4 regions of the Vibrio sp. R10-SG-ISO4 genome follow, and region 1 is predicted to be linked to each of the others. Evidence: predicted binding sites of a transcription regulator. Region 1 holds the regulator's gene; each other region holds the start of a gene.
What was found. The regulator CRP, encoded in region 1, controls carbon source genes, mostly activating them, when cyclic AMP is high. The targets are predictions, from matches to a motif close to TGTGANNNNNNTCACA.

Region 1 (7,618 bases):
CCGGCGTGACCGTCGGTGCGTACGCCACCTTCACCGACCTAACCGCAGATGAATATGGCGAAGGCAGTTACAACAAAGGCTTCTACATCTCTGTGCCGTTTGATCTTGTAACGGTCAAACCAAGTACCGGCCGAGGTACCATAGGTTGGGAGCCCATCACTCGTGATGGTGGTCAAATGCTCAACAAGCAATATGATCTGTTTGATGTCACCGACCCTCGCTCACCTTGGTATCAACGCCCAGGCAACTGATGCTCGGTTAAGCCTTCACCCAATCTCGCCGCCTCCCAAGGGCGGCGCTTTTTTATCAGCACTTTCACCATTAATATAAATAAGCTCCGATACCGTACAACGGCATAACTTTTGCTTTCTTATACCCATGCACTTTTGACTCTGAGGCGAGATTTTGACGATGACTTTAACCAAAAAGGCGAGCGTATTAGCCCTACCTTTACTGCTCCTAGGCTGTGGCGGAGGGGAAAGTGGTGGAGGTTCATCACCACAACCAGTAGCGAAATATACACTGAACTTTTACGCACTTGTAAACGTCGCCCAGAGCGCGGTTTCCAACTGTGCTGTTTATGGACAAGATGACGAAGATAACCCAACAGAATACACGGTGGCAAGAAAAGCAACCGGACAGAACCTTAATGTGTATGTTCACAATGAGGATGGCTCATTAAAGCAAAGTTACAACAATACGAATTGGTCTAATGGTAGTTTTACTTTTAATCAGAGCGTTGTGCCATCAGACGGTTATTTAAGCATAGTAGCGACCAATACGGCCGCTGGGTTTACCGGATACGACATCCTAACAATGGAAAAGTCACTAATTCCCTCCAGTTTTAATATCAATGCGAAAGGCGAGACCTCACAAAGCGCATGCATCACCAGTACTAGCCAATCTTCACCACAAGATTTTACCGGCCACATATCTAACGACGGTGATTCTCAAGATGGGTGGTTTGCTTTCCACTCAGCGCAAGAAGAGGTGAGCGGTGCGCAAAATAGCCCGATTGAATTTAGTAGCATCTCTAAAAAAGATGTATTAGCCGCGAGATATTGTCGCGAGACTCCCACGCCGACAACCTGTAACGCAGGTGAATTACTTAAGTTCAAATTTGTCACCACCGCTAACCTTGGCACAGCGGCAAACCCAATCGAGCTCAATGATGTTGATGACAGCAGTTTAGTTTGGACACCTGATACCTCAGCAGAGACCACCATCGATCAGGCGAATCTGAACGTTTACCGTTCAGGCACTGGGGCGATTTTGTGGCAAGCTCTCAATACTGCATCAGCCAGTTCGTATAGCTACGCCAACAGCCTAGACGCACTCTATTACCTTAACGTATCTGGTGACCACTCATCATGGGACTTTGAGTACACGAAACAACCTCAAAATGTTTCAGTCGAAATAGACGAATCTTCAACACTGACAGATAGCAATATTCCCGCGGTTATCACAGTATCTCCACCCACTTTAGTTGGATGTTCTGGATATACCATGGACTGCGTTGAAGGCTACGATACCACACCACCTGCATCCCTCGACCTGCAAAGAACCTTGGTTCAATCTACGCTCGGTAACACCTCGACAAGACAAAGTATCTACGCGACGGCAAAGCAATATCAACCACTCATGTCGTTTGATAACGGTATCGACACTAGTTGGAACTCTTCCCTTGATAAAGTGGAAGTATCGCTCGTCGAAAGCGCAGCAAACAGCGATGTCGAGGACGCTCTATTGACCAGTAATTTTGATGCTTATGCTATCGCCAACAATACTTATTTAAGTAAGAACTACGCTGATAGCATCGGTGTACTAGAGAACTCAGCAACCATTGAAACTACGCTCAATAAACTCCTGTTCACTGAGTACAAGATTTTCAGATATAGTCATCAATAAGTTCGCAAACTTAATCAAGACTGGGCAAAAAATCGCCCATTATTTTACCAAGGGAGAGCCATCGCGCTCTCCCCTGTACGTTTACCGCGAGTGCATAAAGCCCCTAGAACCCCGCTAGGAACTAGGAACTAGGCACTAGCGACTAGGAACTCCCCCATCAACCAACGAGGCCCTATGATCATCCCTTGGCAACAGATCGCCCCTGACACCCTAGACAACCTGATCCGTGAATTTGTGCTGCGTGAAGGGACAGACTATGGCGAGCAGGAAATCTCTCTTGACGAGAAAATCGCCCAGATCCGTCAGAGCTTGGTGAGTGGTGAAGCGGTGGTGGTCTATTCAGAGCTGCATGAGAGCGTGGATATTCAACTCAAATCAAAGTTTTAATATTTCCAGTGCGTTAAAAAACGCCATACCGTGATCAATCAATAGAACATGCTATATTGGTCATCATTTGACAAGGAATAAGACAAGGTTTGTCATGTCAGCAAAACACCCCATTATTGCCGTAACGGGTTCTTCCGGTGCGGGCACAACCACGACCTCTGAAGCGTTTCGCAAAATGTTTAACATGATGCGCGTGAAACCGGCTTGGGTGGAAGGGGACAGTTTCCACCGCTTTACGCGCCCAGAAATGGATGTCGAGATCCGCAAAGCGCGCGAGCAAGGACGCCACATCAGCTACTTTGGTCCGCAGGCGAACGACTTCCCTGCGCTGTCTGAGTTTTTTAAGCAGTATGGCAATGAAGGCACAGGGCAAATTCGTCGCTACTTGCACACCTTCGATGAAGCCGTGCCCTACAATCAAATGCCGGGTACCTTCACGCCGTGGCAAGATTTGCCGGAAAATTCTGACGTGCTGTTCTACGAAGGACTGCATGGCGGCGTGGTGGATGGTGAGGTCAACGTCGCCCAACACGTCGACTTTTTGATTGGCATGGTGCCCATTGTGAACTTGGAGTGGATTCAAAAATTCGTCCGTGACACGCGCGATCGCGGTCACTCACGCGAAGCGGTAATGGACTCGATTGTCCGCTCGATGGATGACTACCTCAACTACATTACCCCGCAATTTTCGCGTACCCACATCAACTTCCAACGCGTGCCGACCGTCGATACGTCCAACCCACTTAACGCTAAAGGCATCCCAAGTTTAGATGAAAGCTTTGTGGTGATCCGCCTGCGCGGCATCAAACAGGTCGACTTCCCATATCTGCTCGCTATGATTGATGGCTCTTTCATGTCGCGCCACAACACCATTGTCGTGCCGGGGGGTAAGATGAGTTTTGCGATGGAACTCATCGTCAGACCTATCCTACAGCAACTTATCGAGACGGGTAAAATTGGCTAGCGATCAGTCCTAAGACCCGTTTACTTGTCATACCGTGATCATGTGCACATTTTTGCGTAAACAATCACCAACTTGACACGATTAAAATCAAGAAATCCCTTTTGAAAAAGGCTACTATTTGTAACCGAAACAAAGATGGCTTGCAGCATTGAATAAGTGCTCTTATCCTAAAAAGCCTTGTTCAGGGCTTCGCGTCTTTTACTGGCGCGACAAAAATGGAAAGCGGCAAGCGTACCCTGCAGAGGAAGTGAGATATTATGGTTCTAGGTAAACCTCAAACCGATCCAACATTAGAGTGGTTCCTGTCACATTGTCATATTCATAAGTACCCATCAAAAAGCACATTGATCCACGCCGGTGAGAAAGCAGAGACGCTTTACTACATCGTCAAAGGCTCTGTGGCGGTACTGATTAAAGACGAAGAAGGTAAGGAAATGATCCTTTCTTACCTAAACCAAGGTGACTTTATCGGTGAACTTGGTCTATTTGAAGAAGATCAAGAGCGTACCGCTTGGGTTCGTGCTAAATCACCTTGTGAAGTTGCAGAGATCTCATTCAAGAAATTCCGTCAGCTTATCCAAGTCAACCCTGACATCCTAATGCGTCTATCTGCGCAAATGGCAAGCCGCCTACAAGTGACGAGCCAAAAAGTCGGTGACCTCGCCTTCCTAGACGTGACAGGCCGCATCGCGCAAACGCTACTTAACCTAGCGAAACAGCCAGATGCTATGACGCACCCAGACGGCATGCAAATCAAGATCACTCGTCAAGAGATCGGTCAGATTGTCGGCTGTTCACGTGAGACCGTTGGCCGTATCTTGAAGATGCTTGAAGAGCAAAACCTGATCTCCGCCCACGGTAAAACCATCGTCGTCTACGGCACGCGATAGGGTATTAGAGGCGAGTTCCTAGTGGCTAGTTCCTAGAGAAAACCTTTAAAGATTAAGAAAGCCACCCTGTCTACCAGCGGTGGCTTTTTATTTACCAGGCCCTAGCCCAATCACCCACTACCCATCACCCATTTCACCAGCCCCCCTCTAGGAACTAGCAACTAGGCACTAGGAACTTCCCCCATCCGTACTCTCAAATATCTTATCCGCTGACGCCGCGACAAACCCCGGGTAGAGCTCACCATTACTCATCGGATAGCGTTTAGCGAATTCGTAGAAGCCGCCTGGGATCACTTGCGTACCGTCACTAAAGCTCACCTCGACTTTGTCTGCCATGGTGGACGATTGCTCAAGCAGTACCTCTGGTGAGCCTTTCACTTCGCCACCCGACTCATTGATGACAAAGCCCGCTTGGCGCAGGTGCTCATTCACCGCCGCGACCTCGTCAAATGCCTTGAGCTGATTAACGCTTACGGTGAAATGGTTGGCCCCATAGCCGTGCGCCGCAAGCCATGCTGCGTACTCACTCTCTTGGGCGAGGGTTTGAAAATCTTCATAGCTGAGATCCCACAAACGGCCCGCATACAAAAACTCATGGCTTTGCAGTGCGGATGCCTCCACTTGTGCCACCAGCTTGCTGACAATGCTTTGCAGCGGCGCTGAGCACTCTTCGACTTTCAGCTCACTGATGAACACTTTTGGCAACGTCGGATCGGCGTGCTCGTAGTGCTTGGCGACCAAGTGTTTGCTCTCAAACAGGTAGTCACCACACGCTTGGTAACCCAGCGCAATAAATGGCGCAGCCAATGTCTCGATACCGAGCGGCGCAATGTTAAAGGTACGCAGCGCAATATGGTCATTGATCAGCGGTTCATCTTCTTCTAAAAGCTGATGAACCTTGGCTGCTTGAGGACATAGACGGGAAATATAGTCTTGCCACAGTAAATCGAACAGTTGAGCAGGCGTCATAACGTCTCCATGTTAATCGTGAAGCTGAATCGTAAAGCTGGTTCTTTAAAAGAATGGCTTAATCACAAACCTAGCAATGAATCGAACACCTTGGGCTCCAAGCGAGCCCAAGGTACGTCTTACAGTTCTACACCCGGGCTTAACGTCTCAGGCAGCAAGGTGTGCTCTCCTTCCATCGACGCCATAGGGTAAGCGCAATAGTCCGCAGCGTAGTAAGCACTTGGGCGAAGGTTGCCCGAGGCGCCCGGTCCGCCAAATGGCGCATCGCCACTCGCCCCAGTTAATTGGCGGTTGCGATTGACGATGCCTGCGCGAATGTGATCAACAAAGTAGGCCCACTCATCATCATCGGTGGACACCAGTCCAGCAGAGAGGCCAAAGCGGGTGTCATTGGCCAGCTCAACGGCGCGCTCAAGACCTTGATAACGCACCACTTGCAGCAGCGGGCCAAAATACTCTTCATCTGGCAGCGCATCGATGGCCGTGACATCAATAATCCCCGGAGTGACAAACGCCGCCTCGCCCGCTTTCGCTTCCACCAAGCTCACACCACCAAGGCTCTGCAAGTTCGCCTGTGCGTTGAGGATAAAGTGTGCCGCGGCTTTCGAAATTTGTGGGCCCATAAAAGGCGCTGGCTCTGCAAACGGCTGATCGACGCGCAGCTTGCGTGTGGCCGCAACCAAGCGATTGACCAAGGCATCGCCTTTGTCGCCCACAGGCACATAGAGACGTCGCGCACAGGTGCAACGCTGCCCGGCACTGATAAAGGCCGATTGCAAAATGGTGTAGACCGTCGCGTCCAGCTCACCATAGTGCTCACTGATGACCATAGGGTTGTTGCCGCCCATCTCCAGTGCCAGCATCTTGTCTGGCTGACCGGCAAATTGGCGATGCAGCAGGTGACCTGTATTGGCGCTACCAGTAAACAGCAGGCCATCAATGCCTTTCGACTCTGCTAGCGCAATGCCCGTCTCTTTGCCCCCTTGGACTAAGTTGATCACGCCCGCAGGCAATCCCGCTTGTTGCCACAGCTTCATCGCTAGCTCACCGGTCAGCGGCGTTTGCTCTGACGGCTTGAACACCACGGTGTTGCCCGCCAGCAGCGCTGGGACAATGTGACCATTGGGCAAATGACACGGGAAGTTATACGGGCCAAACACCGCCATCACACCCAACGGGCGATGGCGCAGTACAATTTGGTTACCCGCCGCTTCGCGGGTACTTTCGCCTGTGCGATCATGATAAGCGCGAATAGAGATGGCAATCTTGCCCGCCATGGCCGCGGCTTCTGTGCGCGTTTCCCACAACGGCTTGCCGGTCTCTTTAGCAATCACTTCGGCTATCTGCTCGCTGCTCTCTTTCACTTTTTCAGCAAACGCCAGCACGATGGCTTCGCGCTGCGCAAAGCTGAGTTTTTTCCATGTCTGAAAGGCGTTTCTCGCCGCGCTGACCGCCGCTTCGACTTGCGCGCTAGACGCGCTGTCACCCTGCCAAATGACCTCGTCATTGTACGGGCTGGTTGAATTCATCGGCTCGCCTTGTCCGGCCAGCCACTCTCCTGCAATCCAATGAGTCATGTTGTTTTCCTTGTCCAATTCTACTGCCAGTACTGGGCTGACTATCGCTGGGCTGACTATTACTGAGCCAGCATGCGCACGTAGTCACCATCGCCGACTTGCAGCGCGTTCGCCACCTCTGGCGCTAGGATGACCGAACCCGACTCTTTGTCGTACGCCGCTTTGGCGGCGGTGGCTCTGAAGTTCTCAAATGAGGTGTTAGCAATCAGGTAATCCTGAGAACTGGCGTGTTCAGAGATGCTAACTTTGGCTCGAAACGATTCTCGCACCGACTCAATATTGCGCACCTCACACTCAACCGTTGGGCCGCCGTCAAAAATGTCTACGTAGTTACGACAGGTGAAACCCTCTTTCTCTAGAAGGCGCAGCGCCGGCTTGGTGTTCTCGTGCACTTGGCCGATCACCGCTTGCGCCTCTTTGCTGAGCAAGTTGATGTAAATCGGCAGCTTAGGCATCAAATCGGCAATGAAACCTTTTTTACCGATCCCGGTAAGATAATCCGCCATGGTGAAATCAATCGAGAAGAAGTGCTCTTGTAGCCATTGCCAAAATGGCGAGTTGCCGTTCTCATCAGAGACACCGCGCATCTCGGCAAACACCGTTGTCGAGAAGCGATGCGGATGCTCGGCCATCATCAAAAAACGACACTTCGACATCAAACGACCATTGAGCCCGCCACGGAAACTGGGTCTGAGGAATAGCGTACAAATCTCACTGCATCCGGTGTAGTTGTTGCCAAACGTGAGCAGTTTCACCACGTTATTCACGCCCAGTTTGGGGGATGAGTGAACAATGGTGCTAATGTGGTACGAGTAAAACGGGACATCCCAGCCAATCGAGGCTTCGATTCCGGTACACCCGGCCACTTCCCCCGTCTCGCTGTCAAACCCAACCATCAAATAGCCTTCGTCACCGGGATCGGT
Region 2 (7,618 bases), on a different contig from region 1:
TCAAGCTGATCCACCACCACAGAAAGAAAATAGACCGCCCAAGGCGTGATGAGTAGACCAAAGAAGACTGAGCGAACAATGTCAATATCATCCACGTGGCCACTCAACACCAGCGTGATCCCCACCTGGACCACCACGGCCAGTGCCACCAACGCCAAAGCAAGCAAAATTGAGAAACGTAAAATGCCAAGTTTGACCAAGAGGTCGACATAATACTGAGCGAGGTTTTTTATCGGTTTCATTAAACGCTCCGAGCCTAGAATCACCACTGCCTCATGATGGACAGTGGTTTCATACTACCTTTTTTGCCCTTGGGCTGCTAAGGCTTCTCTGACTCCTGAACGTTTAAATGTGGGATGTGTGAAGCGACAAGGCTTAGGGCGTGGCAAGTGGCGGCGCTATGTAAACGAATGGACGCTCAATCAACGAGCCTTGCGCACCCAACGCATTGAGCGAGCGCCCAATTTCCGTCATCGCCAGCCAGCGGTTTTCACACCAAAGCGGTGCCAACAAGGTAGGTCTGCGTGCCGCCGAAGAGACGCGATGATAGACCACTTCCGGTGGCGTCATGCGGATCATTTCACTGGCAATAGCAACATATTCATCAAGCTCAGGCGCCTGCAGTTTACCAGCTCGCCACGCTTTAGCCATGGTACTGCCTTCTACAATGTGCAAGCCGTGCAGTTTGATGCCATCGGTACCCACCGCCAACACTTGGCGCAAAGTCTCCAGGTTGTCATCACGTGTTTCGCGCGGCAAGCCGACAATCAGATGAGTACACACTTTGATCCCGAGCGCTCTAGCGCGCTCGGTGATGCGTGCATAACACTCAAAGTCGTGGCCACGGTTGATGCGTTTAAGGGTGTCGTTGTTGGCGGTTTGTAAACCAAGCTCTAGCCAGATTTCATAACCTTGCTCCACGTAGTCAGAAAGCAGTTCAAGCACCGCATCAGGTACACAATCTGGTCGCGTCCCTACGCACAATCCAACGATGTCCGCCGCTTTGAGCGCCTCTTCATACATCGACTTGAGCACTTGCACCTCAGCGTAGGTACTGGTGTAAGCCTGAAAATAAGCCAGATACTTGTTCGCGCGGCGAATCTCCCCCGCTCGGTCAGTGAGCTGGGCTTGAATGCTTTTCACTTGAGCTTGCTCATCAGCAAAGGAAGCGACATTGCAAAAGGTACAGCCACCACGGCCAATCGTTCCGTCGCGATTCGGGCAACTGAACCCACCGTGCAAGGTCAGCTTGTGCACTTTCTCTTTATAGCGACGCTGGAGATCTTGACCAATGGTATTGACTAATTCGTGTAGCTGCATCTTCCACCCAAACGTAAATAAATCTCATTAAGATTTATGTAAAAAAATTACAATCATGAAAATAATTCGGGGAGGAATCTACCGACTTCAAACAGGCGCAACTTTAATCAGAGTCAATAAACATTCATTAAATACAGGCATTTCGCTAAATGTTACGCAAAAGTTAAACGCAATGGTGCATGTTCATGCGAAAAAAGTGGGCGACAAGGGCGAGTTTTCATTGCATTTGCTGCTGACAAAATTGTAGGATACTTACAGTTTTTGTGATTTTTATTACAGACAAAATTGCAAAATCATCGGCGGTATCCACCTCCCACCTATATAAATCACTACATAGTGACAATAAAAACATGGATATCACCAAGGATTGTTTTTCTCGCAATATTTTTCCTGCGAGATACGGAACGGAATCTAAGTCTCCCACCTCGGTTGACTTCGAATCATACAAATCAAGGACAAGACGCCCCTGCGGATTAGGGTAATTGCGTCTAATTGAACTGGAAGGATGTATCTATGGTAGATAGAGAGCAAAGTTCTCAGGGTCTATATACTCCAGAACTGGAGCATGACGCCTGTGGTATCGGTTTTGTTGCTCACCTGAAAAACCGTAAATCACACGAAGTTGTGACTCAAGCACTCGATATGCTCGCTCGCATGGAACACCGCGGTGGTCAAGGTTGTGACCCTTGTAGTGGTGATGGTGCGGGTATCTTGTTGCAAAAACCCCATGAATTTCTTTTAGAAGAAGCAGTAAAGCTCGGTATCAAACTGCCTTCTTTTGAAAAATACGGCGTTGGCGTAGTTCTCTTCCCGAAAGATGAATACAAACGCGAGCAATGTCGTGACATCTTAGAGCGAAACGCCAAGCGTCTCGACCTAGAAATCATCGGCTACCGCGTACTGCCAACCGACAACTCTATGATCGGCGCCGATCCTCTCAGCACTGAGCCTCAGTTCGAGCACGTGTTTGTCACCGGCGGCCCAGGTATGACGCCAGAAGAGCTTGAGCGCAAGCTGTACGTGCTGCGTAACTACACGGTACGCGTCTGCCTTGAGAGCGTGTCGAACATTGGTGATGATTTCTACATCAACTCCATGTCTTACAAAACCTTGGTGTATAAGGGTCAATTGACCACAGAGCAAGTGCCTCAATACTTCCTCGACCTGCAAAACCCAACCATGGTGACGGCGCTCGCGTTGGTACACTCTCGCTTCTCTACCAACACCTTCCCGAAATGGCGTCTGGCTCAACCTTTCCGTTATATCGCCCACAACGGTGAGATCAACACCGTTCGCGGTAATTTAAACTGGATGAAAGCCCGCGAGGCGATCATTGAATCGGATCTGTTTACACAAGCAGAAATCGACATGCTATTGCCTATCTGTCAAGAAGGCAGCTCGGACTCTTCAAACTTCGATATGGCACTTGAGCTACTGGTCCTCTCTGGTCGTAGCCTGCCACACGCATTGATGATGATGATCCCAGAGGCATGGCAAGAAAACAAAACCATGGATCCGACACGTCGCGCGTTCTACCAGTATCACGCAAACATCATGGAACCTTGGGACGGCCCAGCGTCAGTCTGCTTTACCGATGGTGTCCAAGTAGGTGCAACGCTCGATCGTAACGGCCTGCGCCCGTCTCGCTACACCGTGACTAAAGACAACTTCCTTGTGATGGCTTCTGAGTCTGGTGTTGTGGATATTGCCCCAGAGAACGTCGAGTTCCGCGGCCGCTTGCAGCCAGGTCGTATCTTCGTTGCGGACTTAGAGCAAGGTCGCATTATCTCTGACGAAGAAGTCAAAGATACCATCGCAGGAGCTCAGCCTTACGAACAATGGGTGAAAGATAACCTACTTAGCCTAAAGAAACTGCCTGATGCGAGCAACCAGTTCAGCCAGCCTTCTCCAGAGCGCCTTCTCCATCGTCAACAAGCGTTTGGTGTCAGCACTGAAGAAGTGAATGAAATCATTGTTCCAATGGCGAAAGAAGGCAAAGAGCCACTGTCTGCCATGGGCGCAGACTGGCCATTGGCTGTCTTGTCTCACCAGTCTCAGCATCTATCCAACTACTTTAAGCAGTTGTTTGCTCAGGTTACCAACCCACCGATCGACCCGATCCGTGAGCGTATGGTGATGTCACTCAATACCTACCTAGGTAAAGATCATAACCTGCTGACTGAAACTCCGCTTCACTGTCAAAAAGTGGAACTGGAATCGCCAGTGCTCGCGAACTCTGAGCTAGAGAAATTGCGTGCGATCGACAACGAACACCTACAGGCGAAAACGCTCGATATCGTGTTCCAAGCCAATGAAGATCAAGGCAAACTAGAGCGTGCATTGAAGCGTATCTGTCAATACGCCGAAGATGCGGTGGTCGATGGCTACTCGATCATCCTACTCACAGACCGCGCAGTGAACTCAAACCACGCGGCTATTCCAGCCATGTTGGCCGTCGGCGCCGTTCACCATCACCTGATCCGCAAAGGTCTACGCGCGAAGTGTGACATTGTGGTTGAAACCGGTGATGCGCGTGAAACGCACCATTTCGCGACGCTACTTGGCTACGGCGCCAATGCCGTCAACCCGTACTTGGTGATTGAGACCATTGTTGAGCTGCAACGCACCAAGAAGCTCGATCCAGAAGCCAGCCCACGCGATCTGTTTGATAACTATCGCAAGGCGATCAACGGCGGCCTGCTGAAGATCTTCTCTAAAATGGGCATTTCAACCTTGCAGTCTTACCATGGCGCACAGATCTTTGAAGCGCTTGGTATCCACAAATCCGTGGTCGACAAATACTTCACGGGTACCGTCTCTCGTATTCAAGGTTTGACGCTCGATGACATCGCAAAAGAAGTCCTCATTCGTCACCGTGTCGGTTACCCCCAACGCGAAATCCCAGTGCAAATGTTGGATGTCGGCGGCGTCTACCAGTGGAAACAGCGCGGTGAAAAGCACCTCTTCAATCCTGAGACGATTTCGCTGTTGCAACAATCAACACGCAACAAAGATTACGATCAATTCAAGCAATACGCGGCCGCGGTGGATAAGCAAGGCGACAACGCGGTGACACTGCGTAGCCAGTTGGAGTTTGTTAAGCACCCAGCAGGCTCAATTCCCATCGACGAAGTAGAACCGATTGAAAGCATCGTGAAACGCTTCGCCACGGGCGCGATGTCGTTTGGTTCGATCTCTTACGAGGCGCATTCAACGCTGGCCGTTGCGATGAACCGATTGGGCGCAAAGTCTAACTCGGGCGAAGGTGGTGAAGACCCAATGCGCTTTGAGCGCAAAGAAAACGGTGACTGGGAACGCTCAGCTATCAAGCAGGTCGCATCCGGTCGCTTTGGGGTAACTTCATACTACCTCACCAACGCAGATGAACTGCAAATCAAGATGGCGCAAGGCGCGAAACCGGGTGAAGGCGGTCAGCTTCCGGGTGACAAAGTCGATGATTGGATCGGCGCCACTCGTCACTCAACACCGGGCGTCGGTCTGATTTCTCCACCGCCACACCACGATATTTACTCTATCGAGGATTTGGCTCAGCTGATCTACGACTTGAAGAACGCGAACCGCGCTGGCCGTGTGAACGTCAAATTGGTCTCCGAAGCGGGTGTCGGCACGATTGCCTCAGGCGTTGCGAAAGCCAAAGCAGACGTTGTGCTTATCGCAGGTTTCGACGGCGGTACCGGTGCCTCTCCGATGTCATCGATTCGCCATACGGGCCTACCTTGGGAATTAGGTTTGGCGGAAACGCACCAAACGCTACTGAAAAACGGCCTACGTAACCGTATCGTTGTTCAAGCGGATGGTCAGATGAAAACGCCTCGTGACCTCGCTGTCGCCACATTACTGGGCGCTGAAGAGTGGGGTGTCGCAACCGCTGCGCTGGTAGTAGAAGGCTGTATTATGATGCGTAAGTGTCATAAGAACACCTGTCCTGTGGGCATTGCGACACAAAACAAAACGCTGCGTGAGCGTTTTGACGGCCGCGTCGAAGACGTCGTGACCTTCTTCCAATACATGGCACAAGGTTTGCGTGAAATCATGGCGGAACTTGGCTTTAGAACCATTGATGAGATGGTCGGTCAAGGTCAGAAAATGAAGATTCGCCAAGACCTATCGCACTGGAAATACAAGAACTTAGACTTGTCTCCTGTGTTGCACGTTGAGCAACCGCGCGAGCAAGACGGCGTCTACAACCAGACCGTACAGAATCACAACCTAGAGCAAGTGCTTGACCGTAAACTGATTCAAGCGGCGATCCCTGCGCTCGAAAAAGGCGAAGCGGTCAACGCTGAGTTCCCGATCGTCAACACTGACCGCTCTGCTGGCACCATGTTGTCTAACGAGATTTCCAAGGTGTACAAGGATCAAGGTCTGCCTCAACCGATGAACGTTAAGTTTACCGGTAGTGCTGGCCAATCGTTCGGTGCGTTCCTTGCGAAAGGCGTCAAATTTGAAGTCGAAGGCGATGCGAACGATTACTGGGGTAAAGGCCTATCTGGCGGTACCTTGGTGCTCTACCCAGATGCCAAATCAAGCATTGTTGCCGAAGACAACATTGTGGTGGGTAACGTCTGTTTCTACGGAGCGACCTCCGGAGAATCCTTCATTCGCGGTATGGCCGGTGAGCGCTTCTGTGTACGTAACTCGGGCGCGAAAGTGGTTGTCGAAGGCGTGGGAGACCACGGCTGTGAATACATGACAGGTGGCGCGGCGATTATCCTCGGATCGACTGGTCGCAACTTTGCCGCTGGCATGAGTGGCGGTGTCGCTTACGTTTGGGATAAGTCGGGTGACTTTGAATCCAAACTCAACCCAGAGTTGGTCGATTTGGATCCTATCGAACAAGAAGATAAAGCCTTCTTACAAGATATGTTGACGAAACACGTTCAATTCACAGGAAGTGAAGTAGCTCAGTCTTTCTTAGACAACTTTGAAGCAAGCTTAGCGGCGATGGTGAAAGTCATGCCACGTGACTACAAAGCGGTGCTTCAAAAACGTCAAGCTGAGGCAGAACAAGCAGAAACGGAGGCAGTGTAATGGGTAAGCCGACTGGATTTTTAGAGCATGGTCGTGAACTTCCACAAAAGATCGACCCCAAAGAGCGCATCAAGAACAACAAAGAGTTCGTCCTGAACGACGAATTTGGTAGCAAGATCAATACGCAAGCATCACGCTGCATGGACTGTGGTGTACCGTTTTGTCATAACGGTTGCCCCATTGGCAACATCATTCCTGAGTTCAATGATGCTGTGTACCGTGATAGCTGGGAAGAGGCGTGGAACATTCTAAGCTCCACCAATAACTTCCCAGAGTTTACTGGACGCGTCTGCCCTGCACCGTGTGAAAGCGCGTGTGTATTGGGGATCAACCAAGACCCTATCACCATCTGTAACATTGAGAAAACCATCGTAGAAACGGCGTATCGTGAAGGGTACGCTAAACCTAAAACGCCACGCTCTCGCACAGGTAAAACGGTGGCGATCATCGGCAGTGGCCCGGCGGGTCTATCAGCAGCCGAGCAGCTGAACAGCGCCGGCCATAGTGTCACCGTGTTTGAACGTGATGAAAAAGTGGGCGGATTGCTACGCTTTGGCATTCCAGACTTTAAACTGAGCATGGAAGTGATCGATCGCAAGATCAACCTGATGGCCGAAGCGGGCGTTGAGTTTAAAGTCAACCAACACGTGGGAGTTGATGTCAACGCTCAGCAGCTTCGTCAAGAGTACGATGTGGTGTTGCTCACCGGTGGTTCAACCGTACCGCGCGACCTTCCGGTTCCGGGACGCGAGCTTAACGGTGTGTACTTTGCGATGCAGTTCCTCGCACAAAATAACCGCCGAGCCAACAACATGGATCTCAAAGGTGAAGAGATTCATGCTGCCGGTAAACACGTGGTGGTGATTGGTGGCGGTGATACAGGTTCAGACTGTGTCGGTACTTCTAACCGTCACGGCGCTGCCAGCGTCACCCAGGTCGAAATCATGCCGATTCCACCAGAGAAACGCCCAGCGAACATGCCTTGGCCACAATACCCAATGATCCTACGTACCTCGACTTCACACGAAGAGGGCGTTGATCGTCACTGGAATATTCTGACCAAAGAGTTTATCGGTAATGACCAAGGTGACGTCACCGGTCTGCGTATCGCTGACATTGTTTGGCAAGACGCCAAACCGGGTGAACGCCCGAGCTTCAAAGAAGTCGAAGGCAGCGAGCGCGTGATTCCATGTGATATGGCGTTCTTGGCGATGGGTTTCTTGCATCCAGAACCGACCGGCGTTCT
Region 3 (7,618 bases), on a different contig from region 1:
GAAGATGCGGCAGCCGAAGTGGCAGCGAAGGAAGCAGCAGAAGCGGCGAAGCACCAAGCGAGCCAAACTGAGCTGGATAAAGATCCTATCGCCGATGAGATTGAATTTGATGCATTCGCCGCCGTGGACATGCGTATCGCTCGTATCATCTCTTGCGAAGAAGTGCCAAAAGCCAACAAGCTGCTTAAGTTCCAGCTCGATATCGGCGGTGAAACTCGTCAAGTCTTCTCTGGTATTAAGTCTGCTTACAAACCCGAAGAGCTTGAAGGCAAACTCACCGTGATGGTTGCGAACCTTAAGCCGCGTAAGATGAAATTTGGTATGTCGGAAGGCATGATCCTAGCAGCAGGCCCTGGTGGCAGCGAGCTATGGATTCTTGAGCCTCATGAAGGCGCACAGCCAGGTATGCGCGTGATGTAATCACCAGGCTCGTATCACTCATCCCCGCGTGACACCGTCCGCGGGGATTTTTGTGCCCTCAATCACAATATTAGGGCTTACTTTGCACCAAAACCGTTCAACCCCTTCGCCGTCCAGAATGTAACTTACTGTATTTAAACAACTTATAAGTTGGCACTGTTCCTGCTCTACCCACTTAGTAGTAGGCGAGTACAAGGAGTACGTTATGTTTGTGTTGATCTCAGTGGTTCTATCGATAGCCGTATTGGCTGTCATGCTTTACTTCTCTAAAAAGCGTCAAAGCACTTTAGAGCGCAAGTTTGAAACACTGGTCTTGCTGCGACAGGTGATGTTGCTTAGCCGCAAACATCGTAGCGCGACCCACTTAGCGTTAACCAAGGAGGTGACGGATAGTGAGCTGGAAGAGATTGAAGCGCTCTACGATCAAATGGTCGATATCACCAATGGCTTGGTGGCCAACGCGCCCTTTGACAACAAACCCATGTACCGAATTTTCCAATTAAAACTCAAAGGCATGCATAAAGAGTGGCAAGACAGAACCGTGATTCGCAACCAAGTCATCCACGGTAAAACCATTCGTCACTGCATGTTCTTGATGGATGAAGTCGCGATTGCATGGTTGATTGAGTCTGAGCGTGAAGATCTCAGTGATGAGTACCACATGAACTGGCAACAAATCCTCGACAGTATGGAAGTGTTGACTCAACTGCGTTTGTGCATTCCAGAAATCGATACTATTGATGGTCGCTTGCGCGTTAAATACTATTGCGACAAAACACGTCGTAAACTTAACCAACTGTCGATTATCAGTCCCTTGAGTGTTGCCTCGCCAGCCAGCAGTGCCGCGATGCGTGACCTGACTGAAATCGCCATCAGCGAAGAGCTTGATTGGACAGAAGAAGCCTTGTATGAACTGACCAGTGACGTGTCTGCGGTCATCTCGCAAGTCTATGACCAAGTGTTATCGGACATGACGGAAACACTCTATCTGCCACTTCCTCGAGTAGCGATAGCGTGAACGGCTAGCGATACACGTTTTAGCAAAATCTATGGTTGCCAATCTATTTGAAATAAATAAAACGGCCAGGTGATAAGACCTGGCCGTTTTCATCATTGTTTGGTCAACGCGAATATGCGCTAAAGACTCTGATACTTAGATCATTTTTACTTAGAGCATTTTGCGCGCCGCTTCGACGACAACTTTAATCGAGCGTGCTTCGGTTTCTTTTAGCGTAGAGTGATCAGGGATCTCTTTTTGAGTTCGGTTGATGATGACACCCGCCACACAACCTGCTTTTAGGCCTGAGCTTGCACACATCGTCAATAAGGTCGCTGACTCCATCTCGAAGTTCAGTACGCCCATATCTTGCCACTCTTTCATCGAGCCTTGGAAACGTTTCACCACGCGACCGGAGAAGGTATCGTAACGCTCTTGACCAGGGTAGAAGGTATCACTGGAAGCCGTGACACCCATGTGAACCGTTGCACCTGTCTCTTCTACCGCCGCTTTCATCGCTGTTGCGACATCAAAATCAGCCACCGCTGGGAACTCCATAGGCGCGAAATGTAGACTGGCACCATCGAGACGCACAGAGCCGGTTGAAACAATCATATCGCCAACATTCACATGCGGTTGGATTGCACCAGTGGTACCAACACGTAGGAAGGTACGCACACCACACTGCGCTAGCTCTTCAACCGCAATAGAAGTCGATGGGCCACCAATACCGGTTGAACACACAACAACAGGCTTGCCCTCTAATTCAGCGCGGTACAGCGTGTATTCGCGGTGACTGGCGAGAAAGACGGGATTATCCATCTCTTCAGCAATTTTTTGCACACGTGCAGGATCACCAGGGATGATCGCGAGTGTCGCACCAGCAAGATCATCTTTCGTAACACCAAGGTGGAAAACAGCTTGAGACATAGGGGAGGCTCCTTATAGTGACAGGCTCATCGAATGAGTGGCGGCCTGTTCTTACATTTGTTTGGGTACCCGGATACTCTAACCAAGTCAGCAGCAATATAGAGTGATTTAGATCACACATAACAAAGCAACAAAACATTCAATTTCACAATAAACCGTTTTGCATCACACTTTAATGCGCAATATCGTCAATTTTGCACATAAAACCGCCGTTTGATCTCACGTTTTCTCATCGCTACGGCCATCACCCCGAGGTCAACAGCGATGCCTCCGAGAGCGAAATAAACGGCGAGACGTAGATTAAACCGGATGCTTAAAGCAATCGTTGATGGTTTTACCGATCGCACGTAACACATCTCTTCTCGTGATGATCCCAACCAATCGACCATTATCAATGACAGGGTAGACCTTAGGCTTACCGACCTTCATCATATCCGCCAACTCGATAATAGAAGTCTCAGGGGTCACTGAAAGTACCTCCTTGCTCATACAGTCCGATACGATATGGGTATCTTGGCAGTAGTAACTCACCTTGATGAGTTTATCCAACAGGTCTTGGCCCGAGAGAAAACCAATCACTTTTTTGCTCTCGTCAATCACGGGCCCACCGAGATAATTTGAGTTCATCACCTTTTCAAGCGCCGCACTCAACGACATATTGGGGGTAAATGTCACCGCTTGTAACGTCATATAGTCTCTGACCTTTAATGATTCCATCTGCGTCTCCTTGTCCGTGCTCTGGGCGGGTCATACTATATATTGTCGTCTAATTTCTTGATTTCACAAATGGCGCTGCGGATTTTTCCACCGCCCCTCAACTTAATGACTAAACTGTAATTAGTGATAGCGATGGAGAGGTATGAGCCCGTGAACTCAACGTTGACTGAATTGATGAAAGTGAACCCCGCGTTGATGCATACGGTGTTTGCCTCTTTGCCTGAGCCGACCTTTTTAATCAGCAAAATGGGCGTCTATGTGGAGGCGTGGGGTGGACGCGATACGACGCGTCACCATGACCCAAGAATCATTATCGGGCTAGATCAGTACCAGGTACTCCCCGCTGATAAAGCGGTGTGGTTTAGCCAAGTGGTGGTCGATGTCATAGAGAGTCAAACCCCGGCAGAGCTGGAATACTCCCTTGACCCAAAGTCGTTGAGCTGTTTTAACGAGGTGGAAGGGCCAAAAGATCGACAGTTTTTTAATGCGTTGGTGATCCCCCTCCCCGATACGGAGTTTGTCCTCTGGACGGTTCGCAACATCACCGAGCACCAAAATGCGCTAGAAAGGTTGGCAAAGCAGCAGCTTGAATTGGAAAAAATTACCCATCTTGACCATTTGACTAAGGTCTACAACCGCTACGCCTTGGATGTGATGGTCCCGGATGTCTTAGAGCTGGCCTATCTTAACCAAACCGGATGTGCGCTGCTGATGATCGATCTTGATTGTTTTAAACAATACAACGATCGCTATGGCCATTTGAAAGGCGATGATGTGCTTGAATCACTGGGGGCAACGCTGATGAACTGGTGCAGTGCGCACGACCTCTGTTTTCGCTATGGTGGTGATGAGTTTCTGATTGTGTGTCCCAACATCAGGGAGAGTGAGTGTTTAGAGCGTGCAGAGCAATTGCGAGATCAGGTTAACGCTCTAGCGATTGAGCATCTATCTTCAACCGTAAGCAATTGTGTGTCGATTACGATTGGCATTCATTATTGCCCGCACATTCCCCACCCGATGAGCACTGAGCGTCTAGTCGCTGTCGCAGACAAAGCGCTGTTCTTTGCCAAAAAACAGCGCCGGGGTACGATTCATCAAATCAATCAGTGGTAGAGCAAGGCATCAACTAAGGTTGTTGCCAGCGCTGTGCGGCTTGCGCATCGGACTCACGCGATTCCACCCAACGCGTATCGGTTGTCGTGCGCTCTTTTTTCCAAAACGGCGCTTGTGTCTTGAGGTAGTCCATCACAAATTCGCACGCTTCAAACGCGGCTTTGCGATGCGCACTCGTTACACCGACAAACACAATTTGATCGCCAATATCAAGATCGCCAATACGATGGATCACACGCACACAATCTAGCGGCCAACGCGCCAATGCGCTGTCGCCAATCTTTTGCAGCGATGACTCCGTCATTCCTGGGTAATGTTCAAGGGTAAGACCGGTCACTTGGTCGCCCAAGTTCATGTCCCTTACCTTACCGACAAAGGTCACCACTGCGCCAATACTGGCGTCTTTCGCCAACTGACCATACTCCTCACCGACATCAAAATCATCCGCTTGAACAGAGATACGAACCGTCATCGTTAGCCCCCAGTCACTGGCGGGAAAAAGGCCACTTCATCGCCATCTTTCAGCGGATGGGTAAGCGGCACAATCGCTTGATTCACCGCTGCGAGCAGTTTACCCGCTTCAAGTGCGAGAGACCATTTGCCCTCTTGCTGCGCAAGATGCGCACGCAATGACTCCACGGTGTCAAATTGGTCAGGGAGCGTTAATGTATCAACGCCAACCAACTCGCGCGTCTGCGCAAAAAACAATACGTTAATCATAATCCACCTTGAAATGCCCGGATTTTCCGCCCGTTTTCTCCAAAAGACGCACCGAACCGATCACTATGTCTTTTTGAACCGCTTTACACATGTCGTAGATGGTCAGCGCCGCCACTGAAGCCGCGGTCAATGCTTCCATCTCCACACCGGTCTTACCGGCGAGCTTGCACACCGACTCGATGCGCACCTGACTCTTTTCGGTCAGCGCTTCCAACTGTACTTCCACTTTGGACAGGAGCAGCGGGTGGCATAACGGAATCAAGTCCCAGGTTTTTTTCGCGGCTTGAATACCGGCAATACGAGCGGTGGCAAACACGTCACCTTTGTGATGCTCTCCAGAGAGAATCAGTTGCAGCGTCTCTGGCGCCATGTGAACAAAAGCTTCAGCGCGCGCCTCGCGCACTGTGTCTGCTTTGCTCGACACATCGACCATATTCGCTTCACCCGAAGCATTGATGTGAGTCAGTTCACTCATGCGATCCCCTTATACTGATAAGTGAGGCATAAAGTTACAAGGACGATGGCTGGCATCCAACTGCTGCTTGATGATCTTAGTCCAGCCTGTGCGACACGCGCCTGTCGAACCCGGCATGGCAAAAATCACGGTGTGATTGGCAAAGCCAGCAATGGCACGTGACTGAATCGTTGAAGTGCCGATTTCTTCAAAAGAGACCATGCGAAATAGCTCGCCAAACCCTTCCACTTCTTTATCAAACAGAGGCTTCAGTGCTTCAGGCGTACTATCGCGAGAAGTAAACCCCGTACCGCCGGTGATCATCACCGCTTGGATTGACTCATCCGCAATCCACTGAGAGACGATGGCACGAATCTTATACATGTCATCAATCACAATTTGTTTATCAACCACTTGGTGTCCTGCCTCTTGAGCTTGCTCGACCAAGTAGCGTCCCGAGGTATCGTTTTCTTCGTTACGGGTATCCGACACGGTTAACACCGCGATTGTCGCCGGTTGAAATTTGCTTTCTGCGTGACCCATTTGTTCACCTTTCACATAATTTACGTTGTTTTTTTCCATCACGAGTGTCCCCCCGTGATCACAATTTCGCTTTCGTCATTCTGACGTGACTATCCACCGATAGAGGCTAAATGAGGTGTAGCACCTGAGTTGCCATCATGAAGAAAGTGACTGACGGATTTGGTTTGAAGTGCTTGCTGAATACGCGACGTCAGCGCCGCTTGTTGGCCATCACTTTGGAGCAAATCTCGCAGATCCACCCCCTCTTCGCCAAACAGACATAAGTGCAATTTACCAATTGCCGAGACTCGTAGACGATTGCAACTTTGGCAAAAATCCTTCTCGTAAGGCATGATCAAACCAATTTCACCTTGGTAATCTGGGTGAATAAACACCTGAGCGGGGCCATCGTTACTGGCTCGAGCCTTGAGCAGCCAGCCGTTGGCGATAAGCTGATTGCGAATCGCCACACCGGAGACATGATGTCGTTGAAACAGCTCATCCATCTCACCCGTTTTCATCAATTCAATGAAACGTAACTGGATTGGCCGGTCTTTTATCCAAGCGAGAAACGCCGGCAGTTCTTGCGCATTGAGATCTTTCATCAACACAACGTTCACTTTGACCTGCGAATACCCCACTTCAAACGCTTTATCAATGCCCGCCATGACTTGGGTAAACTTGTTCTCACCGGTGATCTGGTGGAACATGCGCGAGTCAAGGCTATCGACGCTAACGTTAATGTGAGTTAACCCGGCTTGCTTCCACTGTTCAACCTGCTTCTCCATCCGGTAGCCATTAGTGGTAGTGGCGACTTTCTTGATGCCCGGCGTACTTGAGACGGTATGAATGATATCCGTGAAGTCTTTACGTAAGCTGGGCTCTCCGCCTGTGATGCGCACCTTGTTAGTGCCGCACTCGGCGAACGCATTGACGACCCGTTGGATCTCTTCTATCGATAAAAAAGACGAGCTGCGACGCCCCGCAGATTGATAACCATCAGGCAAGCAGTAGGTACATTTGAAGTTACAGACATCTGTAACAGAGAGACGCAAGTAGTAAAACTTGCGTTGAAAACTATCTTCGAATTGTTGCGCCACGAAACACCTTTCCAAACACGGGAGGCATGACCATTTCCAATCAAGCCCTTGTGACCTTATGTCACTGGCTTAGCGCGCTTATTCTCTTGTTGAAAACTTAGCCCGATAAGCTCGGAGTTATGGCAACTGATTCCGTTTTGAACCAGCAGCTAAGCGATAAAATACTTAAAATTTGTGGGCCTTTCTACCTTTGGCGTAAAAAAACCGAATCTCGCGCCCAAAATACCCACTATTGAGTACTTGCGGCGCCTCGATTACTCTACATTGTAGTCCATAGTGATAATAACAATGACACACACATGACGTTATACAATACAAAAAAAGTGGTCGCAGTTGGCGGCGGTCACGGTCTAGGGCGCATGTTGGCGGCTCTAAAAGATTTCGGTAGTAACGCCACGGGGATCGTGGCGACGACAGATAACGGTGGCTCAACTGGGCGTATTCGCCACTGCCAAGGCGGCATTGCCTGGGGCGACACTCGTAACTGTATCAACCAATTGATCACCGAACCCTCCATCAGCTCAATGATGTTCGAATATCGCTTCAAAGGCGCGGGAGAGCTCGATGGTCATAACCTTGGCAATCTTATGCTCACGGCACTGGATAACCTATCCGTGCGCCCACTAGAGGCGACCAATCTCATTC
Region 4 (7,618 bases), on a different contig from region 1:
CGCCTCTTTGATGTAGCGAAGTCCTTTGCGGTAGTCCATCGATGCCCACGCGCATCGCGCCATTACGATGAGGCTTTTCACCTCGGCGGGTGGGTAGAGGATTTGGGCGGCGCGCGCTAAGCACTGCTCAGCGGAAGCGAAGACTTTGTCCGGATCGGATTCAATCTTACTTTTTAGCTGTTCAAGCTCAGTGTCGAGTAGGCGTTGGCTTTTTTCCAATGAGTCAATCCCTTACCGCTAAGTAAACCTATCAAACTTTAGTACTAAACCCCAGTATAATATGAACATTGACGGGTTTACGACTATCAAAAGCATCAAACATTCCACCTTTTACAGGGATGCGTCACACTTCTATTTATTATGAAAGCAGCTCACGCAGTGTCAAAGGGGATTGAGTCAATTCAAGCCGTTGCGCTGCGGTCATGCCTTGTTTGTCTTGGTAGCACAAATTATGCCACGCTCTAAAAATATCCAACATAGGCAGCAGACCACCCGGTCTGAGTTTGCGACGCGGCTCATTGATAAAACCGCTAAAGAGCGTTTGAAAACGAGACTGGAAAAACGCCGTTTGACGAATGGAAGCCCTGCGCAGCCAGTAGTTAGGTCGATTATCTTGTCCTGCGAGATAGCAAATGCCCTTGGCGTATTGACCATCGGAAGTAATCGCCCAGCGATCGCGCCACCAACCCATGTGCACGATGTCGATTTTGTCCAAACTGTGGTTCAGAGACCACTGTGGATCTTCTTCCACATACATAAGGTCGATATTTTGACGCTGAATTCTAGGTAGGCATATGCTAAGTGCTGCAGATCGAAGCACTGGGTCTTGCGGTAGATAGATGGAAACTTGGCGGTCGCCCTGACACAAATCCAGCACATGTAAGAAATGGGCGTACGAGGTGTACGGTGCTCTGATTAATGCCCCTTTAGAGGGGTAATGGAAGACGGTGAGGTTGCCCATGGGGTCTTCCACATTGCCTCGCGCCAAAATGGTTTGGTACTGCTGGTCGATGCGCTCGCGAAGATCGCTCGGTGGCGTTGGCACGGGCAGGTTGGCCTCAGAGCAGTGATCGCGTGAGACAAAACGCGCAGGCGTTTGGTACGGGTCATGATCGATACCACCAACGGGTTCTTCATTGGCCGAGTAGTTGACGTGTTGGCACAAAATGTAGCCGCTGTGGGCTTCACCCGTGGCAAACCACAATACGCCGTTATTACTTTTCGGTTGCAGGGTGACGTAGTGAGATGCGAGTTCGTAGTGTTTAGCGTGGTTGACCCAACGAGCGTCAATCATGGCAAGCTTGCGTCGGCAGCGGCTGGCGATATGGTCAACATGGTCATAAAAGGTTTTGGGGTTGATGGAAAGCTTGCGGCAGATTTCACGCACGGAATAACCCGTAAACAGTAATCCAAGCAGGTTTTCTTGAAATTGACGTTTTTTGTTCGCCCCTGACCACTTATCGACAAAGGTCGATTGGCACGCTTTGCAACGATAGCGTTGCCTATCACCACTGTAGCCAAACGCGTGGTAGAGGTGTTTATGTGTGTGGACCGAAAGGCCCATGTTGGGACAATCAGGTTGGCGACAAGCGGGCAGCCCATCGCTGTGTAGCTGGCGTAAACGTTGCAGTTCAGTCAGCACATCTTGATTGTTAAGTAAGGGGGGGAAAGCACCGCACTCCCGACATACCATCGCAGGTCGTTTAGGGTTAGCGTGCTGCACAACGTAACGATGCGCATCACTCAATCCAAAGTTGTCACACGCCAATGTTTTACAAAAATTGAGCTGTAACCCATCTGCTTCCTTTGGCAGTTTGCCAGTTGTCACTCTCTCCCCCTCGGGACTATCTGAGCAGCCAAGCGGTCACTTGGCTGCAATATCGTTACAGGTTGATGGCGGTTTCTAGCGCCACTTTCATCATGTCATTGAACGATTTTTGACGCTCTTCTGAGCTCAGCTTTTCACCACGGATGATGTGATCAGAGACAGTCAGAATGGTGAGCGCTTTTGCACCAAGGTCAGCGGCAACGCCGTAGATGCCTGCAGCTTCCATATCCACACCAAGGATGCCGAGTTTTTCCATCTTCTCGAAGATGTCTGCTTCTGGTGTGTAGAAGAGATCCGCTGAGAATACGTTACCGACTTTGACTGGCACGTTTTGCGCGCGAGCTTGAGCAACGGCGGTTTCAAGAAGACCGAAGTCCGCAATGGCCGCGAAATCGTGATCGTTAAAACGGATTCGGTTGACTTTTGAGTCTGTGGAGGCGCCCATACCAATCACGACGTCCATCAATTTTACGTCGTCACGTACCGCGCCACAGCTACCGACACGAATCACGTTCTTCACACCGAACTCGGCAATCAACTCATGAACGTAGATACAGCAAGATGGGATGCCCATGCCGTGACCCATCACCGACACTTTTTTGCCTTTGTAGGTGCCTGTGTAGCCAAACATGTTGCGAACGTCACAAACTTGTTTGACGTCATCAAGGAATGTCTCTGCGATGTATTTAGCGCGTAGCGGATCGCCTGGCATCAATACGGTTTCTGCAAAGTCGCCTGGCTGAGCATTAATGTGTGGGGTTGCCATAGTCATTACTCCAAATGAGTCAGTAATCGCTGAGCTGATTACCAATTATGTTGAACTTCAATTCTGTGTTGAGGCAATACTAGCCTTGTCAGCCATTGTTCCTTGAGAGGTTGCTCACAAAATAGGGTGTGCTATGACAATTTCGAGGTATTGATAACCAAATGTGTTGAAAGTGATTTGGCAATCGATTTGCAAAAACGTTTGCTTGGGGAGTGAACCAAAATGGTTGTGTTTGCGTAACATTGTACAAATAATTTTTTTGTACATGTTTCAAGTGCTGTGCTACTACTTATATGAGAAATTAAGTTATACAAGAAATTAAGTTGTACACATTTGATGGTGATGGGAGCTCAACATGGAAAAGCAAATTACGATCGGTATCAGTTCTTGTGTGCTGGGAGAAAAAGTCCGTTTCGACTCGGGTCATAAGATTAGCAAGTTTGTCACGAAAGAGTTGGCACCGTTTTTTGAATTTATGCCGATATGCCCTGAAGTGGGAATGGGGATGCCGGTTCCTAGGCCGACGATTCGATTGATGTCAAACGATGAGCGCATTGCGTTGGTAGAGACCAAAGATTCGAGCAAAGATCACACGGACGCCATGATTCGCTATTCCCAAGAGAAGGTTGCCAGTTTAGTCGATGAAGAGCTATGCGGTTACATCGTTTGTGCTAAATCGCCCACCTGTGGAATGGAGCGCGTTAAAGTGTACCGTAAAGCTGGTGCGGAAAATATTGGGGTTGGGCTGTATACACAGCAGTTGATGGAGCAGATGCCATGGCTACCCGTTGAGGAAGATGGACGGCTCAATGATCCTGTGTTGAAAGAGAACTTCATTACCCGCGTCTATACCCTGCGTGATTTTTATGACTCAATGGGAGAGACGCCGACCCGTGGCAAAATCATCGCTTTCCACTCGCGCTACAAGTTGACCTTAATGGCTCATCACCCTGAAGCGTACAAAGAGCTTGGGCGCATGGTTGCCAACATCAAAGAGTACGACATCGAAGAGTTTTACCACTTGTACCGTACCGCGCTGATGCAAGCGGTGGCCAATCGCGCCAGTCGTAAAAACAACACTAACGTGCTGATGCACATCCAAGGTTACTTTAAGCGGCATCTCGACAAAGAACAAAAGTCTGAGCTGCGCCGCGTGATCGACGAATACCGTGTGGGTTTGCTGCCTTTGTTGGCGCCGCTAACGCTCATCAAACATTATCTATCCACTCATCCCGATGAATACTTGGCGAAGCAAAAGTTTCTGCAGCCACACCCACAGGAGTTAAGACTGCGTTATGGTCTGTGAAAAAAATTGGTATGCGATTCGAGAGGTCTCGGATTTAACCGGAGTTAAGCCTGTGACGCTGCGAGCGTGGCAGCGTCGCTATAACTTGATCCAACCGGAGCGCACTGAAAAAGGCCACAGACTCTACACGGATGAGCACATTGCACTCATCAATGAGATTCAAGGCTGGCTCGCGAAAGGGATTTCGATTGGTAAAGTGAAAGCCCTGCTTGGGTCTGATTTGCCAGATGAAGCGCTAGATGTCGGCAGTTTAGAGGCAGTAGAGGAGGTGCTTGAAGCGCTGACCAACCTCAACACCAAGCGTGCAGAGAGTGTGATTAATGGTGTGCTAAAAGAGTATCCTCTTGAGTTGGTTGAGCGTCAGTTCATCACGCCAACGCTCAATGCGCTCGCTCTAGTGAAACAAAGCCTGCGATCTTTGCATCTTGGTCTGTTTAATACCTTGATGGTCACCAAGCTCAACCAGATCATTGAGGCGGAAAACAAGGTGGCCCATCGCGGTAAATGTTTGGTAATTAATCTCGATGCGGCGCGCGATATTCACACTCAACTGTGGGCCCTGAGTCTGGTCAGTCAAGGCTATCGAGTCTTCATGATTGATGGCGTCGAGGATCTGTCGGGCCTCTTAGAGCACACCGCCGTTCACCGCTTTGAACAACTGGCGTTTTACAGTGCCACGAAACCGAGTGAATCTCAGCTTAGTGTGATCAAAGAGTTAGAAGCGCAGCATGGGCAAGTCTCGCTGTCAGAAATGATCGAATTGGTAAGGAGAAGGTTTTGAATATTGTATGGTTTCGCCGTGATTTACGTGTTGAAGACAATCATGCCTTAGTGAGCGCCGTGAATCGAGGTCAACCGGTCGTGGCGTTATACATCGCAACGCCTGGTACCTGGCAAACCCATGATCATAGTCCAAGGCAAGCGGATCTCATCTACCGTCGCTTGCACGAGTTAAAGACGGAATTAGCCGAACTCGACATCCCGTTTTATTACGCGCAAGTCGAGACCTTCGCAGACAGCGCAGCGCTGGTGGTTGAGTTGGCACTGCAAGCCAAAGCAACGGGTCTGTATCTAAATAATGAGTATGAGCTGAATGAACGTCGCCGCGATGAAGCGCTGGAGGAGGCGTTGAGTTCAAGTTCTGTGGAGGTGCATCGCTTTGATGACAAGTGTATTTTTCCGCCGGGCTCAGTGCGCAACAAGCAAGGCGACTATTTCAAAGTCTTCACCCCTTACAAGCGCGCTTATTTAAGTAAACTCTATAGTGAAGGATTCCACATCCAGACCTTCAAAGCGACGCCGTGTGCAGGGGCGTTGCAACACCAAGATGTCGCCTTGTTGGATGAGGCGAGTCCGTTCAGTTACCCGCGTGAATCGAGCGAGCGATACAGTGTCAAGACTCGAGACATCATCGCTACCTTGAGAGAGTTTGTGCAGAGCAAAGCGGATGAGTATGGTGACAAGCGGGATTTCCCGGCGTTGGATAATACCAGCCAGCTGTCGCCGTATCTGGCGATTGGAGCGCTGTCGGTGCGTCAATGCATGGCGCGCTTAATGTATCAGCAAACGCTGCCACTCAGTGGTGGGCGAGAAGTGTGGCAAAGCGAGCTCGTATGGCGAGAGTTTTATCAGCACCTGCTCCACTTTGAACCCAAACTGTCGAGAGGGGAGAGTTTCAATGCTTGGGGAGAGGAGCTGAGGTGGCAAAATAACCCCAAACACATTGAGGCCTGGAAGCGCGGTGAGACAGGCTACCCTATTGTCGATGCCGCGATGAGGCAACTGAACGAAACGGGCTGGATGCACAATCGACTTCGCATGGTTGTGGCGAGCTTTTTGGTTAAAGATCTGCACGTCGATTGGCGTATTGGCGAGCGCTATTTTATGCGTCAACTGATTGATGGTGATTACGCCGCAAACAACGGTGGATGGCAGTGGTGTGCGTCAACGGGGTGTGATGGTCAGCCTTACTTTCGTATTTTCAACCCGACTTCTCAAGGTGAGCGCTTTGATGCTCGTGGCGCGTTTATTCGCCGCTGGGTGCCAGAGTTGAGTTCAGTTCCAGACAAATACATTCACACACCTTGGTCTGAACCGGGGTTAAATTGTCGTCAATATCCTCAACCAATAGTTGATCATAAGAGCGCAAGAGCGATAACCTTAGAGATCTACAAAGAAGCAAAGGGAAACTAAATGCTGCGTAAATGGGTGTCTTTGTGTGCCCTAGTCACACCCTGGTTTGCGTTTTCTGCGACCTACGAATTACCCGGTGAAGAGAGTCGTCTTGTCGGGCGTACTCAGTATCACCAAGTGGTTGAAGGTGAAACATTGGCGGAAATTGCTAAACGTTATGATGTTGGTTTTCTCTCCTTGATGGCCGCGAATAAAGGGGTTGATCCCTTTTTGCCCGCCGCCGACCATGTGTTGACGATTCCCACGCAAGTGATCTTGCCCAATGTCGAGAGACAGGGCGTAGTGATCAATCTCGCGGAGCTGAGGTTGTACTATTTCGAACCTGAAAAAGGCTTAGTGCACATCTTCCCGGTTGGGATTGGCCGAGTCGGCCGCGATACACCCACCATGACAACCAGCATTAGCCAAAAGCGCGCCAACCCAACTTGGACGCCGCCGGCTTCCATTCGTAAAGAGTATTTGGCGAAGGGGATTGAGTTGCCGCCTGTGGTGTCCGCTGGCCCTGAAAACCCGCTTGGTGAGTACGCGCTCCGCTTGGCCTATGGTGTCGGAGACTATCTGATCCACGGAACCAACAAAGACTTTGGCATCGGTCTACGTGTTAGCGCTGGTTGTATTCGAATGGAGCCCAAAGACATTGAGTGGCTTTTCTCTCAAGTCAATGTAGGCACTAAGGTGCAAGTCATCAATGACCCAGTGAAAGTGGCGTTGGAGCCAGACAGAAGCGTCTTTATTGAAGCGCATGAGCCCCTGACACGAAGTGATGGCAGCAAGACGTTGCTGACTATTCCGCAAGAGCTCACTTGGTGGCTCGATGAGTTTCAGCATTCTGATTCCAAAGCGAAAGCTGCTATCCTTGCGCAAAATGGTGTGCCGGTAGAGATCGTCGCGCCAGATTATTTGTAGGTAATGACTTGCTTATCGAGAATGAACGATAGCGTGGTAGCTAGAATGGTCAGCGTGAGTGCAGGGTTTTCAATGTGCTGATACGCTTAATGATGAGAAAAGAGAAAGGGTCTGCATATGCAGACCCTTTCTTTAAAACTTGACTGAATTACTTAGTGTAAGACTGAGCAATGTTGTCGATGCGTTCGTTTGCACGAGCGGCTTCTTCTTGCGCTGCCATTGCTGCGTCGCCTGACTTACGAACGTCTGCTTGCAGTGCTGAAACGTCTTGGCTTAGCTGGCTAACTTGATTGCTTAGCTCGTCCAGTTTCGCTGTTGTTGCTTCGTCTGGACCAGAAGCACAACCTGCTAGTAGAAGAACAGAAGAGGCTGCAGCTGCGATCAACATTTTGTTCATATTAGAACTCCTTGCTTATATGAGTATCATTTAGATTGCCCTATACATTCTTCATCATATAGTGACATTCCACAGTGTAGTGCTAAATATTAACTTCCAAAAGTAGAGAAAAGTCAAAAAAACCCAAGAATTTAGGTAATTATCGAATTTGTTGACGAATGTCTCATTCGTGAGAGTAAATAATGCAAGTGAAGTCAATAATGAGCATCTATCAATAGTAGG

Region 2: a site for CRP is predicted at 1,583-1,598, ahead of gltB (glutamate synthase large subunit). Genes of this name have one in related genera too.
Region 3: a site for CRP is predicted at 2,450-2,465, ahead of udp (uridine phosphorylase). Genes of this name have one in related genera too.
Region 4: a site for CRP is predicted at 2,698-2,713, ahead of deoD (purine-nucleoside phosphorylase). Genes of this name have one in related genera too.

What each region holds. Positions count from the first base shown of each region.
Region 1 is NZ_JCBDHJ010000022.1:66,175-73,792, forward strand. Features, by position in the region: gene AC6R03_RS16250 (YjbH domain-containing protein) at 1-251, shown strand, start outside; gene AC6R03_RS16255 (SH2 domain-containing protein) at 406-1,908, shown strand; gene AC6R03_RS16260 (YheU family protein) at 2,083-2,295, shown strand; gene AC6R03_RS16265 (phosphoribulokinase) at 2,390-3,259, shown strand; gene crp (cAMP-activated global transcriptional regulator CRP) at 3,517-4,149, shown strand; gene AC6R03_RS16275 (DUF1338 domain-containing protein) at 4,318-5,118, opposite strand; gene astD (succinylglutamate-semialdehyde dehydrogenase) at 5,238-6,695, opposite strand; gene astA (arginine N-succinyltransferase) at 6,755-7,618, opposite strand, start outside.
Region 2 is NZ_JCBDHJ010000002.1:100,619-108,236, reverse strand. Features, by position in the region: gene arcB (aerobic respiration two-component sensor histidine kinase ArcB) at 1-242, opposite strand, end outside; gene mnmL (tRNA modification radical SAM protein MnmL/YtqA) at 376-1,320, opposite strand; gene gltB (glutamate synthase large subunit) at 1,834-6,372, shown strand; gene AC6R03_RS01420 (glutamate synthase subunit beta) at 6,372-7,618, shown strand, end outside.
Region 3 is NZ_JCBDHJ010000008.1:74,514-82,131, reverse strand. Features, by position in the region: gene metG (methionine--tRNA ligase) at 1-420, shown strand, start outside; gene AC6R03_RS04205 (hypothetical protein) at 626-1,438, shown strand; gene udp (uridine phosphorylase) at 1,589-2,347, opposite strand; gene AC6R03_RS04195 (CBS domain-containing protein) at 2,648-3,064, opposite strand; gene AC6R03_RS04190 (GGDEF domain-containing protein) at 3,215-4,177, shown strand; gene moaE (molybdopterin synthase catalytic subunit MoaE) at 4,191-4,649, opposite strand; gene moaD (molybdopterin synthase sulfur carrier subunit) at 4,652-4,897, opposite strand; gene moaC (cyclic pyranopterin monophosphate synthase MoaC) at 4,890-5,372, opposite strand; gene moaB (molybdenum cofactor biosynthesis protein B) at 5,382-5,894, opposite strand; gene moaA (GTP 3',8-cyclase MoaA) at 5,984-6,973, opposite strand; molybdenum cofactor riboswitch at 6,962-7,102, opposite strand; gene yvcK (uridine diphosphate-N-acetylglucosamine-binding protein YvcK) at 7,273-7,618, shown strand, end outside.
Region 4 is NZ_JCBDHJ010000013.1:32,148-39,765, reverse strand. Features, by position in the region: gene AC6R03_RS06655 (hypothetical protein) at 1-219, opposite strand, end outside; gene AC6R03_RS06650 (transposase) at 359-1,828, opposite strand; gene deoD (purine-nucleoside phosphorylase) at 1,884-2,594, opposite strand; gene AC6R03_RS06640 (YbgA family protein) at 2,950-3,900, shown strand; gene AC6R03_RS06635 (MerR family transcriptional regulator) at 3,890-4,681, shown strand; gene phrB (deoxyribodipyrimidine photo-lyase) at 4,678-6,093, shown strand; gene AC6R03_RS06625 (L,D-transpeptidase family protein) at 6,094-6,999, shown strand; gene AC6R03_RS06620 (Lpp/OprI family alanine-zipper lipoprotein) at 7,148-7,396, opposite strand.